Linked DNA regions of Herpetosiphon gulosus. The protein of the gene in region 2 interacts with the protein of the main gene of each other region in a pairwise test. Links are inferred from orthologs where the notes say so. Each region holds a gene or a part of one and is shown on either strand. Other genes may lie near its edges.

The links. The genes of interacting proteins can lie anywhere in the genome.
Region 1: the proteins of leuS (region 2) and ligA interact in binary tests that used the Escherichia coli proteins (3 or more experiments, as listed by UniProt). The link is inferred for Herpetosiphon gulosus from one-to-one orthologs.

What each region holds. Positions count from the first base shown.
Region 1 is NZ_BAABRU010000017.1:72,785-75,722, reverse strand. Bases 17-2,906 are described here. They hold ligA (NAD-dependent DNA ligase LigA), read right to left. Parts: upstream 2,523-2,906; coding sequence 510-2,522; downstream 17-509. Other genes in these bases: ABEB26_RS20475 (acetyl-CoA hydrolase/transferase family protein), read left to right, coding at 2,724-2,906; ABEB26_RS20485 (hypothetical protein), read left to right, coding at 17-268. Outside these bases: more of ABEB26_RS20485, read left to right, coding at 1-16; more of ABEB26_RS20475, read left to right, coding at 2,907-2,938. UniProt on the Escherichia coli protein: DNA ligase that catalyzes the formation of phosphodiester linkages between 5'-phosphoryl and 3'-hydroxyl groups in double-stranded DNA using NAD as a coenzyme and as the energy source for the reaction.
Region 2 is NZ_BAABRU010000012.1:50,294-53,430, forward strand. The notes cover bases 4-3,092. They hold leuS (leucine--tRNA ligase), read right to left. Parts: upstream 2,726-3,092; coding sequence 281-2,725; downstream 4-280. Other genes in these bases: ABEB26_RS16715 (STAS domain-containing protein), read right to left, coding at 4-170. Also shown: more of ABEB26_RS16715, read right to left, coding at 1-3.

The DNA.
Region 1 (2,938 bases), on a different replicon or contig from region 2:
CAACAGAGTTTTTGGTAAAAATCCTCAAATTAGTGCTATAGCAACTTTTGATTGGATATGTATGGATAACTCTAATTCGACATTTATTGAATGGATAAGTAATAATCAATTTTTTCTACGATTTTTTGTCTTTCATAATCCTAACTGTGAAAAGCAAAATCTTCCTCGCTTACCTCTTAGTGTATTCGATGATGGATATTCCTTACAATATGAAACACCTGAAGATTTTAGACAGCAATATTTATGGTTACAAAACTTACCAGATTAGACTCTTAGAATATTTCGCTGGATTTGGATTCAGAATTTAACGCAGAGGCGAGCTTTTTTATCCACAAAGGACACGAAGTAGGGCTATAGGCTATCGGAGATTTGTTGAAATGCCAACAATTGTTCCGATAGCCTGTAGCCTAACATCCTTCGCGTTCTTCGCGTTCTTCGCGGTTTCAGCTCTCGCAATTTCAGCCTTCGTGTAGCTTCGTGCTCTTCGTGGATCAACAAAAAATCAACGACTACCCATCAAGCAGCGCATGCAATTCATCCATGCTCAGCACTTTCACACCCAAACTTTGGGCTTTGGCCAATTTCGAGCCAGCCGCCTCACCTGCTAGCAAATAATCAGTTTTCTTGCTGACGCTACCGCCAACCTTGCCGCCATGCGCTTCGATCAAGGCTTGAGCGGCTTCGCGGCTAATACCAGGCAAAGTTCCAGTAATCACAAAGCTTTTGCCCGCCAAACGGTCACTCTGCAATTCAGCGACTTCGCCAGGCTCGGCTTTGAGGCCTAAAGCCAATAGTTCGGCGATTAATTGTTGGTTAGCTGGCGTAGCGAAGAAATCAACCACGCTTTGGGCGGTGCTGCCACCAATGCCATCAATCGCGGTCAATTGCTCAATCGTGGCTTGGGCTAAGGCTGGCAATGAACGGAAATAACGGGCTAAATCCGCCGCTGCCACCGTACCAACGCCGTTAATTCCCAAAGCGGTGATCACCCGATCAAGCGGGCGTTGCTTGGATTCTTCGATCGCATTCAGCAAATTAGCCACGCGGCGTTCGCCATAGCCTTCGCGCCCCACAAAGCTATCAACGCTCAAACGATAAATATCAGGAATCGATGTGATCAAGCCGATTTCGACAAATTGGCTGGCTTGACGCTCGCCCATGCCGACAATATCCATCGCGCCACGGCTGACCCAGTGTTCGATTGACCGAATCAAACGCGCAGGACAAGTATTATTGACGCAGTAAATATCAACTTCATCAGCAATTTGCTCGACTGGCTGGCCACAGGTTGGGCAATGGGTTGGCGCGGGCCAAGCTTGCTCGTTACCAGTGCGGGCCTCGACGATTGGCCCAATCACATAGGGAATCACATCGCCAGCCCGTTTGACCACGACCCGATCGCCGATGCGAATATCGCGGCTAATAATGTAATCGGCATTGTGCAACGAGGCATGTTGCACGGTCGTGCCGCCCAAGCTGACAGGTTCGAGCACAGCATTGGGAATCAACTTACCAGTGCGGCCAACGTTGATCACAATATTGAGCAAGGTGGTGGTTTCTTCGCGAGCTGGAAATTTATAGGCAATCGCCCAGCGTGGATCACGACCAACCACACCTAATTCGCGTTGCATCGCAAAATCATTAATTTTGACCACCACACCATCAACTTCATAGCTCAGCGATTCACGGCGGCTCATCCATTCGTGGCAATACTCAATCACCGCCGCAAAATCAGCAAACAGGCGGGTATCGGGATTTACGCTAAATCCATAACTGCGCAGGGTATCGAGGGTTTGGGCTTGGCTATTGAGTTCAACACCGCTAAAAGGGCCGACAGCATAGGCAAAAAAGCGCAACGGACGGCCAGCAGTAATCGTTGAATCGAGCTGGCGCAACGATCCAGCGGCAGCATTGCGTGGGTTGGCAAAGACTTTTTCGCCAGCATGGGCTTGGCGTTCATTTAATTGATTAAACGATTCGATCGGCAAATAGACCTCGCCGCGCACTTCGATTCGATCGGGCAAGGCTTGGCCGTCGATTGGCTGAAGGCGCAAGGGCACATCGCGAATTGTGCGTAGGTTGGCGGTAATATCTTCACCAATTTCGCCATTGCCACGAGTTGCACCAACACTAAACACCCCATTAATATAGGTTAATGCCACGGCCAAGCCATCAATTTTTGGCTCAACGGTGTAACTCATTGGCTGCGTACCAATAATTTGCTCAGCACGTCGTCGCCACGCCGCCAAATCATCGGCATTAAACGCATTGCCAAGGCTCAACATTGGCACGGGATGTTGCACTTTGGGAAATTTACTCAATGGAGCACTACCAACCCGTTGGGTTGGTGAATCGGGGGTGCGTAATTCGGGATATTCGGCCTCAATTGCCCGCAATTCATTTAATAAACTGTCGTATTGAGCATCGCTCACAAGCGGTGCATCAAGCGTATAATAATGATGATTGTATACATTTAATTCATCGCGCAAGCTTGCGGCGCGGGCAACCGTCTGCTCTGACACGGCCATGCATGCATCCTCCAATTTAATCGAACAGATGTATTATAACGGTTGTCTGTGTCAAATGCAGCCACAATTTCTAGTGCATTGATGTTGCTAAACCTTAACCCATTTCATGGCTCTTTTCACTTCGTGCTGGCAAGAAATCGGTCACAATAGAGATGTAGCCGAGGCTACACCAACCAACGATTTAGGGGGCTTAGTATGCGTTACGTTTCAGCGAACGAAGCTGTTCAAGCGATTAAATCACACGATCGTGTGTTTATTCATAGTGTTGCCGCAGCACCTCAACAATTAATTGCGGCTTTAGTTGCTCGCGCTGATGAATTACGCAGCGTCGAATTGGTGCATATTCATACCGAAGGGCCAGCGCCTTATACCGATCCCAAATATCGCGAAAGTTTTCATACCCGCGCGTT
Region 2 (3,137 bases):
TGCTCTGTATCTAAATCGCGAGCATAGGGATCAAGCCCAGCGATGACGCGTTTGCGAACGTCATCACGTGATATTTTGCCGTAGGTAGGAATTTGGATTTGCAAGGTAGTAATGATGGTTTCGACGATCGATTCTTCGTGCTGCTTGAACATTTCGTAATAGTTGGTCATGCAGGCTCCTTGAATGGCTGGCAACGTTTCCGAATTGCCAAGGTATCTCGCTTCTTAGGTTGGCCAACGGAAGGGTTTCTCTACGACCCTTCCGTTGTTTGGCCAAAAACTTATTTGATCACGATATTGACCAAGCGATTTGGTACCACAATTTGCTTGATGATGGTTTTGCCCTCGACCAAGGGGGCAATCTTTTCATCAGCCAAAGCGGTTGCAATGATGCTTGGTTCATCGGCGGTGGCGGCTACCTGTATTTTACCGCGAACTTTACCATTTATTTGCACTGGCAATTCAATCGATTCGTCGATCAACATGGCTTCATCGTAACTTGGCCAGGCCTGCAAATGGACGCTTTGGCTGTTGCCCAAAAATTCCCACAATTCTTCAGCAATATGCGGGGCGATTGGTGCTAACAACAAGGTCAAGCTTTCGGTTGCCTTGCGCCAGGTTGCAGTGCCATAAACATCGGTTTCGCGAGCTTTCATCAATTCGTTGACAAACTCCATCAGGCCAGCAATGGCGGTGTTGAAGGCAAAGCGCTGCAAATCGTCGCCAACTTTTTTGATGATCCGATGGGTTTGGCGCTCTAAGGTACTGGCATGGCCCGCAGCATCGTGACGTTGCGGCGTATCAGTCACGACACGCCAAGCCCGATCCAAAAAGCGCACGCAGCCTTCGATCCCGCGATTGTTCCAAGGGGCGCCTTGCTCCCACGGGCCGATGAACATCAAGAAGGTGCGCACGGTATCAGCACCATATTGCGCTACCAACATATCTGGGTCAATCACATTGCCACGTGATTTCGACATTTTATTACTATCTTCGCCTAAAATCACACCTTGGTTGATCAAGCGGGTCATTGGCTCGTTAGCGCTGACCAATCCCATATCACGCATGGCTTTCCACCAAAAACGGGTGTACAACAAGTGCATCACGGCATGTTCGCGGCCACCTGTGTATTGATCAACTGGCAACCATTTGTCGGTAATAGCCTTGGTAAAGGGCGCATTGGTTTCGTGTGGGCTTAAGTAGCGCACTTGATACCACGACGAATCGACAAATGTATCCATTGTGTCGGTGTCGCGCTCAGCTTCGCCGCCACAGGTTGGGCATGTGGTAAAGCGCCAAGTTGGGTGCAATTTCAAGGGCGATTCGCCTGTTGGCTTGAAATCAACACTATCGGGCAGCAACAATGGTAATTGATCTTCTGGCACGGGTACAGTACCACATGTTGGGCAATAAATCATCGGGATTGGCGTGCCCCAATAGCGTTGGCGGCTGACCAGCCAATCACGCAAACGATAATTAATCGCTCGTTTGCCCAATTGCTCAGCTTCCAACCAGTTAATCACGGCTTCTTTGGCCTCGGCTGAGCTTAAGCCATCGATTTGGCCTGAATTGACGACCGTGCCATAGGCTGGTTCGGCTGTTTCCAAGGGGGTTTCGGCAGTTTGTTCAGCTTGTACAACGACGCGTTTGATTGCCAAGCCAAAGGTTTTGGCAAAGGCGAAGTCGCGTTCATCGTGGCCAGGCACTGCCATGATCGCGCCAGTGCCATAGGTCATCAGCACATAGTCGGCAATCCAAATTGGCACACGTTCTTGGCTGGTTGGATTGATCGCATACGCACCGATCCATACGCCAGTTTTGGGCTTTTCGTCATCGGTCGATTGGCGCTCAACTTCGGTTTTGCGAATGGCTTCGGCTACATAGGCATCGACGCTGGCTTTTTGCTCGACACTGGTTAATTTGGCAACCAACGGGTGCTCAGGAGCCAACACCATAAAGGTTGCCCCCCACAAGGTGTCGGGGCGAGTTGAAAAGACCGTAATTGGGTCGCCAGCCTCAGATTTGAAGGTGATTTCGGCCCCTTCTGAGCGACCAATCCAGTTGCGTTGCATGGTTGTGATGCGCTCAGGCCAATCCAACCCCGAGAAATCCAGCAATTCATCAGCGTATGAAGTAATTTTGAAATACCATTGATCCAAATCGCGCTTGGTGACTAAGCTGTCGCAACGTTCGCAGCGCCGTTCATCGCCGACAACCTGTTCGCGGGCCAAGGTTGTATTACACTTGGGACACCAATCGACCGCTGAGAATTTTTTATAGGCTAAGCCACGTTTGAAAAATTGAATAAAAAACCACTGATTCCAGCGATAATATTCAGGGTCGGCGCTAACAATTTGCTGATCCCAATCGACCATCATGCCCATTGATTGCAACTGGCCACGCATGTATTCAATGTTGGAATAAGTCCATTTGCGCGGATCTAAGTTGTTTTTGATCGCGGCATTTTCGGCGGGCAAGCCAAAGGCATCGAAGCCCATTGGGAAAAAGACGTTGTAGCCACGCATGCGCATATAGCGGGCATGCACATCGCTGGGCGACATGGCATACCAATGGCCAATGTGCAAATTGCCCGATGGATAGGGCAACATGGTGACAGCATAATGTTTAGGTTTATCGCTGTCTGGCTCGAAGCGATAAATGCCGTCGCGTTCCCAACGTTCGCGCCATTTTGGCTCGGTGATGCTACTATCATAGCGAGTGGCCATCATCAACTCCTTGGCTAAAAATATCTGCAATTGGTAAAAATCTACAACTTTTCTGCTCAACCAATCATCATTTCACCACCCTTCCGTGATTGGGTGGGATTCAGCATCGATTGGCATTCCCTCACCCCAACCCCTCGCCCGCTGTGGCGGGAGAGGGCATTCCACTTGTCATGCTACGGTGGTCCCCCTCGCCTGCTGGGCGGGAGAGGGGGCTATGGGGTGAGGGAACTAAACAAAAATCTAAAACAAAAAACCCCGAACCCATGTCAGGGACGGAGCAAAACCCCGTGGTACCACCCTGCTTATGAGCCGAAGCACATCACTCGTAGGCGCAATAACGGGCGCACCCGCCACCAACTACTAAGCCGAAGCTGTTCCCTGATGGGGCATAAACGGGCGAGTTGGGCGCTAG